Agarilytica rhodophyticola: one gene and its partner. The protein of the gene in region 1 interacts with the protein of each later gene in a pairwise test. Links are inferred from orthologs where the notes say so. Each region holds a gene or a part of one and is shown in the gene's direction. Other genes may lie near its edges.

Region 1 (7,226 bases):
AAAGGTGTGATGATTGTATTGAGCAATGTGGTTGTTGGAACCTGTTACAATGCTTTTGTTTTGCTGCTTTTACTATTTACATTAGCCGTCTTTTTATGGGTGTAAGGTGTACAATGTAGCCTAAAAGACTTAAAGATTGTCAGCTTACGTTCAGCATTAGATGTTTATATTGGCGCTAATAAGCCCCGTAGCCTAAATAAGCCCTTAGGGCCAAATTTTTTGATATTCGATGAGGAGAATAAAACTGTGAAGATGAAGTTCGCACTGCACTCGGTAATGTTAGGTATTTTTTTGCTATTTAGCAGTCTTGCAAACGCCGCAGACACAACCGAGCAAGCGAGTGCAAATGAACGTCCTGAGGCTACCCCTCATCAGGTCGTGGATAATGTCACTATTGAGCTTATGCAGGTCGTTAGTGGCGGTAAGAAAGCTTTAAAAGATAACCCTGAGAAATACTTTGCTGACGTGCGCAGAATCATGGAAAGTGCTGTTGATTTTAAATATATCGCTCGCAATGTTATGGGCGCAAAATATTGGAAATCTGCGTCAAAAGAGCAACGTGAGAAATTTATTGAGGTGTTTACCTCCGGGTTAGTTGAGACCTACGCCAAAGGTATGGCTAATTTTGCCGACTTTGAAATTAGTTTAGAAGCACCGAACAAGGCTAATGAAGGTAAGAAAAAAGTAGAGGTTGTCCAGAAATTTAAAGGTCCAAACGGTGTTAATCGAGTTTCTTACACCATGGGGCAACATAAAAGCGGTGCTTGGAAATTGATCAATGTGGTGCTTGATGGTGTCAACCTCGGTAAAACATTGCGTTCGCAGTTTTCCCAGTCTGTTGCTGAAACTGGTGGTGATCTTGATGCAGCGATTAGTAGCTGGAGCTGGAAAGGCTGATTTACCCTATGCAGTTTAGGTATTAGATATCGAAATAGATAAAGCGGGTGCGAAATGCCCGCTTTTTTATTAGTATAGCCACCAATTATTAGCGTCTAATGGGCGCTAATTTTTGCTGGTTTGACTTTTTATATTTCCCTACTTGGTATTGCAATGAATTCAGAACAAATAAAGTCTAAGCTTGAAGCTGCTATCGCTGATAGTCAGGTTGAAGTTTCAAGTGACGGTAGCCACGTTCAAGTAGTCGTGGTAAGCCCTGCTTTTGAGGGGCTCAATGCGGTTAAGAAACAACAGCTGGTATATGCAGCTTTGCAAGACGCTATTTCTAGTGGCGCTATCCATGCGGTACAAATGAAAACATACACCCCAGATGAATGGTCTAATCATCACGCCTAATGCGTGGCTCCATACTCACATTTAAAAATTTAAGCTGATAGATATTTCTCATGGATAAATTGATTATTCAAGGCGGTTCATGCATCAAGGGTGAGATTAGAATTTCTGGCTCAAAGAATTCGGCACTGCCTATTTTAGCTGCGACCTTGTTAGCCAGTGACCCGATACAGATATGCAATCTACCTCATCTGAATGATATTACTACTATGCTCGCTTTGATCCGCTGCATGGGTGTTGATGTCATCGTTGATGAAAAAATGTCTGTGGAAATTAACCCCAATACCATCAAAGAACTTGAAGCGCCTTATGAGCTTGTAAAAACAATGCGTGCCTCGATTTTGGTGTTGGGGCCTCTGCTGTCAAGATTTGGTGAAGCTAGAGTCTCGTTTCCCGGTGGTTGTGCCATAGGTAGCCGACCAGTTGATATACACCTTAGGGGGCTTGAAGCTATGGGGGCGGAGATCGAAGTAGATGGCGGATATATACATGCTAAAGCTCCGAATGGCCTCAAAGGTGCCCACTTCTATATGGAAACCGTTACTGTTGGCGGTACTGAAAACCTGCTGATGGCTGCAGTACTCGCCAAAGGCAAGACGGTTTTGGAAAATGCTGCTCGCGAACCAGAAGTTGTTGATTTAGCCGAGTGTCTGGTTGCAATGGGGGCTAAAATAGAAGGAATTGGCACCGATCATCTGGTAATCGAAGGTGTTGAAAAGCTCAATGGCTGTACTTTCTCCGTCATGCCAGATCGTATCGAAACGGGCACTTACTTAGTGGCAGCGGCAGCAACAGGAGGCAGCGTTACCTTGCGTGATACCCGCGCAGATATTCTAGAAGTTGTCTTACTCAAGCTAGAAGAAGCGGGGGCTGAAATTACCTCTGGCGAAGACTGGATCCGACTGGATATGCATGGCCGGCGACCTAAAGCTGTGAACCTTACTACTGCTCCTTACCCGGCCTTTCCCACTGATATGCAAGCGCAATTCACTGCAATGAATGCTGTTGCAGAAGGCACCTCTACAGTAACGGAAACGATTTTTGAAAATAGGCTGGTACAGACTCATGAGCTCAATCGTATGGGAGCTAATATTTCACTCAAGGGAAACACTGCCGTGGTAACGGGGGTCGAAAAATTAAAAAGTGCACCCGTGATGGCCTCGGATTTACGAGCCTCTGCCAGTCTTGTTATAGCGGGTATGGTTGCCGAAGGTGATACTGTGGTCGATCGAATTTATCATATTGACCGTGGCTATGAATGTATCGAAGAAAAGCTGCAGTTATTGGGAGTTAATATTCGCCGTGTGCCTGGTTAAAAAATATTCCCTCCAAAGCTACCGGAAAAGAAATTCAGGATAAAATAAGACAATGCCTCAATTAACCATCGCGCTTACTAAAGGGCGTATTTTAAAAGAAACATTACCCTTACTGGCTTCCGCTGGGATAGAGCCGCTAGAAGATATTGCTGCTAGCCGAAAGCTAACTTTTGAAACCAGTTCTCCCGATGTGAGGTTGTTGATTCTACGGGGTAGTGATGTGCCAACCTATGTTGAATTTGGCGCGGCCGATGTCGGCGTTTCAGGTAAAGATACGCTGATCGAACATGGCGATAGTGCATTTTATGAGCCATTAGATCTGAAAATTTCTCGTTGTCGACTAATGACTGCAGGCATCGTGGGTAAAAGCCTGCCTGCTGGAAGAATTCGTGTCGCCACCAAGTATACAAATCTAGCTAAGCGTTACTATGCCGGTAAGGGCCGTCAGGTGGATTTAATTAAACTTTACGGCGCTATGGAACTCGCTCCGCTGATGTCACTGGCAGATGAAATTGTCGATATCGTCGATACAGGTAACACCTTAAAAGCTAATGGTTTGGAGGCGCGCGATACTATTGCTGAAATCAGTTCGCGACTCATTGTTAATAAAGCATCGATGAAAATGAAGCATCAGCAAATCGAGGCACTTATCGATGCTATTAGCGCGGCAGTAAAAGAACGGGAAGAGGCGGCTTAGAAATGAGCGACTTGATTCGTATGTTAAATGCCTCCGATGAGAGCTTTGATAGACAACTTTCCGATTTACTTGCTTGGGAAGAAGAAAGTAATGACGAGGTAGTGACAACAGTTAAAGAGATTTTACGTGATATTCAAAGACGTGGTGATAAAGCACTAGTCGAGTATACAGAGCGCTTTGACCGCCGCAGTTTGAATACTGTCTCAGATGTCATCATAGAAAAACAGCAGGTTCATGAGGCTCTGCAGCGGATTCCTGTTGAGCAAAGAGCTGCTTTGCAAGATGCCGCTGAGCGTATTGCAAGCTATCATGAACATCAGAAGCAAGCTTCATGGCAATATACAGAAGCTAATGGCACGATGTTGGGCCAGAAAGTAACGCCATTAGATCGTGTTGGTTTATATGCACCGGGAGGTAAAGCGGCTTATCCTTCTTCTGTGTTGATGGCGGCCATTCCTGCTAAAGTAGCCGGTGTTGAAGATGTTGTATTAGTAACCCCCACACCGGAAGGTAAGGTTAACGATATTGTTTTAGCTGCGGCAGCAGTGGCTGGTATTGATCGGGTTTATACTATTGGTGGCGCACAGGCAATTGGTGCATTGGCCTACGGCACAGAAACTATCCCTAAAGTCGATAAAATTGTTGGTCCAGGCAATATCTATGTCGCCACGGCGAAGCGGGAAGTGTTTGGCCGTGTGGATATTGATATGATCGCCGGCCCGTCAGAGATTCTTGTTATCAGCGATGGTTCTACCGATCCGGACTGGATTGCCATGGATTTATTTTCACAGGCTGAGCATGATGAGCAAGCGCAAGCGATTTTACTCTGCACCGACTCTGCATTTGCTAAGTCTGTGTATGCTAGTATTGAAAAACTTTTACCGACCCTGGAGCGTCAGGATATTGCTGCTGTGTCATTAAAAAGCCGTGGTGCAATCATCAAGGTGGACGGCCTAGATAATGCGCTAGAAATTGCCAACCGCATCGCGCCTGAGCATTTGGAATTATCTATTGAACAACCGCTGGCAGCAGTCGATAAAATTCGTCATGCAGGAGCGATCTTTATCGGGCCTTATACCTCTGAATCTTTAGGAGATTACTGTGCTGGGCCCAACCATGTCCTACCTACATCTGGCACTGCGAGGTTCTCATCTCCGCTAGGTGTCTACGATTATGTCAAACGATCTTCTCTTATTCATGTATCTGCTGAAGGTGCGGATGAGCTTGGACGAATTGCATCTGTACTTGCCCGAGGTGAATCTTTAGAGGCTCATGCGCGCGCTGCGGAATATCGAATTAAAAAATAAATGATAATTAAGGTAGACCATCTTCTGCCTTAATCTGTTTTTTTCATTAAAGTTCTATTCACGTTTTATCCAACCAACATAATAAATAAGTTGACTTTGAATCCGTTCAAAAAGATATTTTATTATTTTTACAATACATCACAAATGTTAGAAAATTTTGGTGTAATACCAAGACAAACCCTTGATAGAAAATAGATAACATGTTTTTTATGTTAGTCGTCTCTATATTTATCGCGAGAATTTTTCGCAGGTAAATAATATGAATGGTTTAAAATTTTTCTCTCTTGTTCTCACGGCGTTACTCTTGTGTTCTTGTAACGGTTCAGGTGGAAATTCTGACGACTCTTCAGCCAGTGATACACCTGAGAATCAATCCGATATAATAGAACTTCTAGTATTTGGGAGAAAAGCATATGTTCTTCAATTTGATAAACGCACTCTTAAATTTAATGAAGCAGTCGAAGTGTCTGATGATTCAGTAGGCTCTTATGGTATCTTAGATAGTCAAAATAGAATATATGCAGCAACAGCTGGAGTAACGAGCAATAAATGGGTCGAAAACGAGTTTCTACAAATTAGTCACCAGCGCGGTATTGGCGATAATAATGGTTATATCTCTCTTAGCAAAAATGAAGATAAATTGGCAGTGTCAAGCTTTGCTACAGGCAATATATCTCTATTTAGTATCGATAAAGAAAGCGGTGCAATCAAAGATGATTCTGTGGTGATTTCCCGAAGTATAGAATCGAGAGCTCACTGGGTTCAATGGGGACCTTCAGGAAATAATATTTATGCCATTTACCATGGCGAAGGCAAAATTACCCGACATAGTTATGATGTGCAGAAAGGGCAAGTTGATCTAATATCTAATGTTGTTTTTCAGGAGGATAGTGGTGCCGCAACTCGTTTAAGACATATGGCTTTTCATCCTGGTAAGCCAAACTTTGTGTATATCGTTGCTGAAGGAAGCAATGAAATTATTTTTACTGAAGTTTCTGAATTGAACGGTCAGTTTATTGAAAGGCAGAGGATTAGCACATTACCAAGTAGCTTTACTGATAATAATACCGCAGCTCATATACAAATTTCAAAAGACGGTAATAACCTCTACGTATCTAATCGAGGCCACGATAGTATTGCTGTTTTCAATATTGATGCTAATGGTGAACTGTCTCTTATTGAGCATGAGACGGCGAATATTAATAGGCCTCGTTTCTTCCTATTACTTGACGATGAGAAGCTGTTATTCACCGCTAATCAAAGAGGTGGAAGTATTGTCGCAACTTCTGTTGGGTTAGCTGGAGAGCTTGATATTTTGGATGTTTCCTCTGACGTTGTGTTGAATGGCTCAAGATTTATTGCCAAGTTACCCTAGGCTGTGTTTATACTCAGATCGGTTGAGAGCTCCCAATTTAATAGGCTTGCACAGAAGCTAAGTGGTGTAGGTATAGTCCTCATACTACTATAAGGACTATATTCCTTTCATCACTCATTTCATCTGCTAAATCTATAGCAATAGCTTAAAAACTCGCGCCTACCCAAAACCAAACTTTATCGGTATCAACTCGTCCACCAGGGCCGTCAGCGTCGCTATAAAACGCAGCTCTTAAACCAAAGTTGTAGTGTTTTGCAAACTTTCTTTTATATTCAAAGTCTACTTCATCTCCGAGATCATCATTAGGAGCAGATTCGTCAGTAGAAAAGTTGTGGTATCTAATAATCCAAGCCCCTTGAAATAATTTGCCGCCTATACTTATCGCGGTATCTTCAAGACCTTGGGTGGGGGTAGCAAGAAATAAATCTGCCCAACCATTAAACTTATGTAATGTTGCCAAAGGAGTGCTAAAACCATAATTGCCGTTGTCAGATCCTAGTAACTCGTAAGAGCCCTTTACTGTTACAGGGCCAAAATTATAGCCGAGTTCTGCCATAATATAATTTGCATCAGCTTCTATTGTGCCCGCTTCAAAAGATTGACTGGCAAGCTCAGCTATGTAGCTCCACTTTCCATTTTGGCCATTAAAACGAAGGCCAAAGGTATCATAAGTGGTATCAAGTGCATTATCTTGTTCTAGTAAATATGCATAGCCTGTAATGGTTCCAATAGGGGTCTTATAGGCTGCATGCAGCAAATGGTCATTTGAATCTTGATCCGCTGCTTCAGCAAAAATTCTATTTCGTTTATTGATATAATTGTAATTAAGTGAGAGGTTTTTGTTTGGCTTTAAGTTAAATGAAGCGCCATCAAAAGTTTGACGGTCTTGCCGCCACCCTACGTGACCTATAAAACGATGGTTATCAAATACCATTACTTGTCGACCAACCTTCGCAGTAAATGAACCATTCGAATATTGTAAAAAACCTTGGTCTAATTCAGTGACTTCAGGGTCTGCAACTACCGAAAATTCGCCTGTCTGAAAACCTGTAGGTGGTACGGAGTAATCATCTACGCCAGCGGTTATTCGTACGTCTTCAAACTCGGTAAAGGCAGAAAAACCATTTAGTTCACCTGTTTTATATCCAATACGAGTTCGTAAGGTTAAAGCATTGGCATCTTCCAAAGCATTATCCTGCTGAACTGTTTCGTAGCGTATTCGAATATCCCCATTTGCCTTA
Region 2 (7,517 bases), 4.7 Mb from region 1 along the record:
TCACTAATTTTTAAGAAGCTTAAGGCTTCACTGCGAAGTTTATCGAGTAAAAGCCGAGCAGTTGCATAAGTGTAATTAGGCTCTTGCTCAACTAGTGTACGCGCAGACATAACAAGTGAAGTATTTACATCTTCAAGAGATACGCCATCGTAGAGGTTGCGCAAGGCTTCTTTTAATACTGTCTCGCCTTCAACTTCATTAAGACCAGAACAAGCCTCTTCTACAATGATCTTAATGCGTTGAACATCAAGGGGCTGTAACTCGCCGTTAGGCATTTTTACTGAAATATTGGGTACATCGACATTAAGCTTTGAAATCGTCGCTTCTTGCTCGCGCAGTTTGGTGCGCTCAGCACGGTAAATAACGTAAGAACGAGCGACTTTATGCTCACCTGTACGCATCAGTGTTAACTCAACCTGATCTTGTATTTCTTCTATATGAATCGTGCCGCCAGAAGGCATTCTGCGTTTAAATGTTGCAGTGATTTGAGAACTAAGGTTTTCTACTAATTCATGAATTCGGCTCGAAGCAGCGGCAGTACCACCTTCAACAGCAAGGAAAGCCTTGGTCATAGCAATGTTTATTTTATCGTCATCATAAGGCACGACTTTGCCGTTGCGCTTAATTACTCTAAGTTGTCCTGGTGCCGTTGCAGCGAGAGAAGCTGTGTTGACATCAGAAGAGGGGGTATTGGCTGAGAGAGTCCCTGATTGTTCGATTTCACTTGTTTGCATTATGTCTGTGCTCATGATTCTCGGGTTATGTTGTAAGTCCTGGGTATAGCAAGTATTAAAAAACACCCATGAGTAAGTGGGCGTAGCAGTTACAGATTTAAATGTTAAATTGAGTATTGGTATTACGTTATTTGCATTCGTTTCGTTCTATTTATTTTATTTGCCATTGGTCATTAGCAGGTAAATCGACAAAGTTAAACGCTTAAATTCCTACAAATTTTTAACTGCAAATACTAACTATGACAATCGGCAAAGATCCTGTTCTTTTGTTGTTATCTCGAATGCTTATTTTCGTTTTAATAGATGGTACTGCTTGCATTATTACTTTATTCACAAAGCAAAGGTGTGACGCAAAACAACTTTTTATGGCGTAACAATGCTTCTTTATATAAGGATAGCCTATTCTTCGGCAAAACACCATATGTAGGGGTTTCTCAAGGCTTGAATACAAGATAATGCGGTTTTTGTGTTATTGCAAGGTGGCTTATTTGGGAGTTACTTGTGGATAAAGTGTGAATATATTATGCATGAAGTAGTTACTTACTTTGTGCGCCCCATCTCGTCCCAGTTAATCAAAACGTGGACGCAATGGTGGCACTGTATAATATTTTTTTATTTATTTTTATATTGTTTATAGCGAAATTTTAAAAGAATACGAGCTAGCACAAAGAGCTAAAATAACAAGTGGTATTGGGGATTTTTAATAGGGACTTAATAATCGTCCCTAACTGTTTTGTAACAGAAATAGCAGCAAAGCTTTTTGTGCATGTAAGCGGTTTTCTGCTTCATCCCAAACCAAAGATTTGCTGTCATCTTCTAATAATTCTGTGCTGACTTCTTCACCACGGTGAGCGGGTAAACAGTGCATAAATACTGCGTCATTGTGCGCGTAACTCATTAACTCGTGATTGACTTGGTAGTTAGAAAATTTTTCTATGCGGGCTTGTTGTTGTTGTTCCTGTCCCATACTTGCCCATACATCTGTCACCACCCAATCTGCATCTTTTACCGCTTGCACAGGATCGTTAAAAATTTGTACACGATCTTTATTCTCTGCCACTAGCTCTGGATTTGGAGCAAAACCTTCTGGGCAAGCAATTTTGAGTTCGAAATCCCATTGGCGAGCGGCATTTATATACGACTGACACATGTTATTACCATCTCCTACCCAAGTTACCGTTTTGCCTTGTGGGCTGCCTCTGTGTTCCACATAGGTTTGTACATCGGCGAGCAATTGACAGGGGTGATAGCTATCTGTCAAAGCGTTAATAATGGGTACTTTGGAGTACTCAGCAAAGCGTTCAATGGCCTGATGATCGAACGTTCTAATCATGATGATATCGACCATGCGTGATAATACGCGAGCAGAGTCTTCGATGGGTTCACCGCGGCCCAGTTGAGTATCCTTAGGGGATAAGAATATGGAGCCGCCACCAAGCTGTAACATGCCTGCTTCAAAAGATACACGTGTGCGGGTGGAAGACTTTTCAAAAATTTTCCCCAGCACTTTGTTTTTTAATGGCTCAAAAATCTTTCCCGACTTGTATTCGCGTTTTAACTTTATGGCTTCTTCAATAAGAGTATGTAGTTCAGCTGCGCTGCAATCTAATAATGTTAAAAAATGTCGAGTAGCCATGATAATAAACCTGGTTAAAAAGTGAAAAGGTTGCCATAAAACTTGTTGAAGGATTAAAGTGACTCGATCAGCTCACAGACAGTGTCAATGATTACCTGGGCTTGTTGCTGATCAATAATTAGAGGGGGGAGCAACCTAATGGTATTGCCCGCCGCTATGTTAATAAGTAAATGACGTTGTGTTGCTTTACTCACTAGATCACTGCATTCGTGATCTAATTCGATACCCAGCATCAGGCCTAAGCCCCGAATATCTTTCACATGTGTATTGCCTTCCAGGCGGTCTGTGAAAGCTTGCTTTAGGAAGGTACCCATATCCTCGGCATGCTTAATGAGGCCGTCATCGATTAGTGTTTGCACTACAGCCAAAGCGGTATTAGTGGCTAAAGGATTACCACCAAAAGTAGAGCCATGATTACCTGGTTGCAAAATATCGGTCGCAGCTCCTTGTACCAGGCATGCGCCGATAGGAACGCCATTCCCCAAACCCTTTGCTGTGGTGAGAACGTCGGGTAGCACATTGCTGTGCTGACAGGCGAAATACTTACCTGTGCGGCCATTACCTGTTTGAATCTCATCGATAATTAGAAGCCAGTTATTCTGGTCGCAGAGTGAGCGTAAATCTTTGAGATAGTCTTCATCTGGCACATGAACACCGCCTTCGCCTTGCACCGGTTCCACCATAACTGCCACAGTATTAGCATTGGCGACTTCTTTGACTGCCGCTAGATTGTTATAGGGAACGTGTGTAAAGCCTGAGAGTAGGGGAGCAAATCCTTGCTTAACTTTTGGATTGCCGGTGGCGGTTAGCGTCGCCATTGTTCTGCCATGAAAGCTCCCGGTGGTGGTGATGATCTCGGGTGATCCGATACCGCGCTCTTGGCCGTATTTACGAGCAATCTTTATTGCTGCCTCATTGGCTTCTGCGCCTGAGTTAGAAAAGAAGACTTTGTCCATACCTGATATATCGATAAGCGCTTTTCCCAGTCGCTGTTGAGGTTCGATATTGTACAAATTAGAACAGTGGATAAGGGTTTTGGCTTGTTGACAAATTGCGTCGGTGACTTTGGGATGATTATGGCCAAGACCGCATACGGCAATGCCGGCTACGGCATCAAGATAGCGCTTACCTTCGCTGTCCCATACATAGGCACCGTCGCCTCTGACTAGCGTGATGTCTCGCTCACCATAGGTATTAATAAGCGCAGATCCTGACATGTATTGCTCCTATTTTACGTATTATTTACGTGCGTTATGTCGGTCTTACATAAGTTATACAAGTTACATAAGATATAAAAATTGTTTCAAAAGATTTGCCATAGCAGCAACTAAGCTGCAACAAATAACCGAAGCCGCTATTGAGTTTATTCAGCATTCTATAAATAAATGCAGATTTTTCAAAGCGTTGAAGCATAGATTGCTATGTTGTCCAGCGACTAGAGAGTATTACCGTTCAGGTAGCTGACGCTTAATGAATTGCCTTATTTAGTTGTTATTTCTCAGACAGCCGTATTTGTAGGAATAATTTTCTTTAACTAAACGCCTAAGCTAGGATAGAATGGCGAATAGTTGAGTAAATAGCTCGGTTTTTGTTGTACGAAAATAAAATTGTAAATTTTGCAAACGTAAGTAGCGCAAATGCTACATATATAGTCAAACAAATAGCTAAACAAACCGAGATACGAGTAATAAGCGAGGTTTTGCCACCATGGACATCATGGATACTATCAAGAAACAAATCGAAGAAAACCCTATCATCCTTTACATGAAAGGGTCTCCAAATGCCCCCCAGTGCGGTTTTTCACAAAGAGCTACCCAAGCAATTATGGCGTGCGGCCAGCGCTTTGCCTATGTTGATATTCTATCTAACCCTGATATCCGAACTAACTTACCAAAGTACGCAAATTGGCCAACCTTTCCACAGCTTTGGGTAAATGGTGAATTAGTCGGTGGCTGTGACATTATTACTGAGATGTATGAAAATGGTGAACTCAAAACACTAATCGATTCAGTCGATATTGAAAGCTCTGATAACAATTCATAACGTAGCTTCAGGCACGATGCATATTCGCTAGTGCCTAGGTTCATATCCTATATTTAGTCCAAGCCTTGTCTGTATTTTGTTCAAAATATGCCGTTGAGTTGTCTGTTTGGTATAAAAAAGAAACAATAACTGCATTCAAGGTTGCCAGTTTAATGTGTGGGCTACTAAAGCACGTGGCTTTTAAGCTATTATTTTACCTATAACTGCCAGCTGTTCACGGCGGGTTTTTTTCTACACGTTTTATAACTACGGTGCTTTTGATTAAATCTATGACATTTATGCCCAAGCAGATAATTTGGTAGCCCTTGATGTCGCTGAATATTCCTGGATATAAAATTCTTCGTACTCTTGGCCGTGGTGGTATGGCGACTGTATATCTTGCGGTACAAGAAATCTTTGAGCGCGAAGTCGCGCTTAAAGTGATGTCGAAGGCTTTAGCTGAAGATCCCAATTTTGGCCAGCGTTTTTTTCGTGAGGCAAAAATTGTGAGTAAGCTGGTGCATCCCAATATCGTGACGGTTCACGATGTTGGAATGCATGACGGCTATTGCTATCTCTCAATGGAATATATAGATGGCAAAGACTTAAAGCATGTGGGGCGGCGCTTAAGTCTGCGCGAAAAAATGGAAATGATTAAGGATATAACCAAGGCCCTGGATTACGCCGGTGGTAAAGGCTATGTGCATCGCGATATAAAGCCAGAAAACATTATGTTCCATTCGTCGGATGGGCGTGCCGTACTTATGGATTTCGGTATCGCACGCACAGCGGAGTCCGATACCATGGTGACTCAAGTTGGCACTGCGATTGGCACACCTCACTATATGAGCCCGGAGCAAGCGAAGGGCAAAAATGTAGATTCTCGTTCTGATATTTATAGTTTAGGCGTAGTGTTTTATAAAGTGTTGGCTGGAAAAGTACCATATGATGCTGAGTCCGCCGTAGCTATTGGTATTAAACACATTACCGAGCCTGTTCCGACACTCCCTAAAATATATGCAGGTCTGCAGCCTATCCTCGATCAGATGATGGCGAAGGATGTGAATAAACGTTATCAGAACGCTAAAGCATTAATGGCCGACTTAGAAAGCATCGATATTGATACCATTGAGCATGCAGCCACGTTTGCTCTACAAGCGTCGGTGGCTCGTAGCAATGCAGACGAGGAAATGACAACTCTTAGCCATACTGGTGATGAGAAGGCTGAGGCTTTTGAAGTCGATGATGACCACATTAGTATGGTGGATGCTTTTCCTGACTACAATGTTGCCAATGAAAACCTGAACGATGAAAAGAAAGCTGTTCTGCCTTGGTTTGTAGCCGCTATATTTGTTATGTCGGTGATAGTGGTTTTTACCCATTTTAAAAAGCCTGAACTATTCGAGCCCTGGTTGAGTCACGTAATGGGTGAGACAGCGATTGTCTCTGACGGACAACAACAGCAGAACGTAGGTCAAAATCCAAATAATGTTAATTCAACTCCCAAGCTGGCGGCTGCTTCTCCTGCACTAAGTGACCCCACTTCGACATATAATGATCCGACTTTATTGCCACCTTTATACGAGCCTGACGAGCCGATTATCCCCTCAAGTGATGAAACAAGCAGCGCTAATGTAGGCGAGGAAATTGTTACTGATAACGTAACTAACGTAGTGGATGATGCCGGGTTGGCGGCTAACCTCGAACAGGAGAAACAAGCACAAATAGCGGCGTTAAGTAACAAGATAAATCAACTAGCAGAAGCTTATACGAGCGATGATATTTACTTAAGTGAGATTGTTTCAACGTTTCGTAAAATTATGGCATTAGTACCGCCTGAGCATGCGGCGGTTGAACGATTTGCTGCATTTAAGCAAAGTGAGATCGATAGATTAATGCTACATGCGAGTAAGAATGGAAGTTCCACACAGCTAGATACACGCATTAAACAACTGCAATCACTTTTTCCTGAAGAGGACGAGGTAGTTTTTACTGATATAAAAGACCTTGCAAAAAAACGAAAACGAGTGATGAGTTTAATTCTAGAAGCTGAAGCGTATTTAAATCAGAATAATATTACTAAACCTGTTGGTCGTAACGCACTTGATAGTTATGAAAAAGCCCTTGCTCTCGACGCTGAAAACGAACAAGCGCTAGAAGGTAAAAAACAAATCTCAAGACGTTTATCCAACTTGGCAGAAAAACGTTATAAAAACAATAAAGCCAGTGAAGCGTTAAAGCTGATTGAAAACGCATTAAATATCGATGCGGATAATCAACATGCCAAACGTATAAGAACAGACATTATGTCCACTGTGGACAGGGAAACAACTATTGCCAAGTTACTGGCCAGCGCAGATTCAAAAATTGCTAAAAAGGAACTATTTTCTCCTTCAGAGAAAGCCGCTTTTCATGATTTACAGAGCGTTCTCAGATTAGACCCTGATAACGCCACAGCAAAAGACGAGCTGGAAAGAGTTGTCGACGAACTATCCGCTAAAATATGGCAGTTGGTGGGCGATGAGCAGTATCTACAAGCAAAAGAAGCGATGCGTGCTCCATTGACTGAATTTGGCGATCATGAGCGAGTGAAGTCTCTTGCTCTGGCTCTCGACGAAGTTATTGGTGAAAAAATTATTAATGCTCAGCCCAAGATTGGTGGTATGACAATTAGGCGTGAGCCAATTGAAAGTGTTAACGGCGAGTATTCAAAAGTAGCAGCCAATGACCGTACAATATTTTTAGGTTTTCGTTACGAAAATTTTCAAACCACAACGACTGTCATCCAAGCAGTCTTAATGGATGGCGGCAAGCAAGTTCAAATAGCCCAAGTGCCTGTTGTTTTAGAGGGTACAGAGGGTGAATCTATATTTCGTATTGATCGTCCTGTGGATGGTTTTCCCGCTGGTGTTTATTCAATTGAAATGCGTCTCGGTTCTGAAACATTGAACTCCTCGATTTTCAAGGTAGAATAGTTTCTTCAATTGATACCCTGTCAGCCTACTTGGCAACAAGATGTAAGCATACATCTTCATTGAAATACCTTTGTGTACATTATTTTGATGGGGTAATAACTTATTTTGATCTTTATTAATTGCTAGCTGGTTTTAAGGAAAGACAATGTT

Evidence for each region.
Region 2: the proteins of BVC89_RS03985 (region 1) and grxD interact in binary tests that used the Escherichia coli proteins (3 or more experiments, as listed by UniProt). The link is inferred for Agarilytica rhodophyticola from one-to-one orthologs.

What each region holds. Positions count from the first base shown.
Region 1 is NZ_CP020038.1:935,729-942,954, forward strand. Bases 5-2,671 are described here. They hold BVC89_RS03985 (BolA family protein), read left to right. Parts: upstream 5-1,050; coding sequence 1,051-1,293; downstream 1,294-2,671. Other genes in these bases: BVC89_RS03980 (MlaC/ttg2D family ABC transporter substrate-binding protein), read left to right, coding at 253-897; murA (UDP-N-acetylglucosamine 1-carboxyvinyltransferase), read left to right, coding at 1,344-2,606; hisG (ATP phosphoribosyltransferase), read left to right, coding at 2,659-2,671. In the rest of the region: more of hisG, read left to right, coding at 2,672-3,303; hisD (histidinol dehydrogenase), read left to right, coding at 3,306-4,610; BVC89_RS04005 (lactonase family protein), read left to right, coding at 4,870-5,985; BVC89_RS04010 (alginate export family protein), read right to left, coding at 6,131-7,226. UniProt on the Escherichia coli protein: Involved in cell resistance against acid stress.
Region 2 is NZ_CP020038.1:5,642,155-5,649,671, reverse strand. Bases 2,788-5,745 are described here. They hold grxD (Grx4 family monothiol glutaredoxin), read left to right. Parts: upstream 2,788-4,077; coding sequence 4,078-4,413; downstream 4,414-5,745. Other genes in these bases: BVC89_RS23430 (serine/threonine-protein kinase), read left to right, coding at 4,722-5,745; BVC89_RS23440 (acetylornithine transaminase), read right to left, coding at 2,788-3,587. Also shown: BVC89_RS23450 (ribonucleoside-diphosphate reductase subunit alpha), read right to left, coding at 1-734; argF (ornithine carbamoyltransferase), read right to left, coding at 1,459-2,370; more of BVC89_RS23440, read right to left, coding at 2,424-2,787; more of BVC89_RS23430, read left to right, coding at 5,746-7,367; BVC89_RS23425 (hypothetical protein), read left to right, coding at 7,513-7,517. UniProt on the Escherichia coli protein: Monothiol glutaredoxin involved in the biogenesis of iron-sulfur clusters.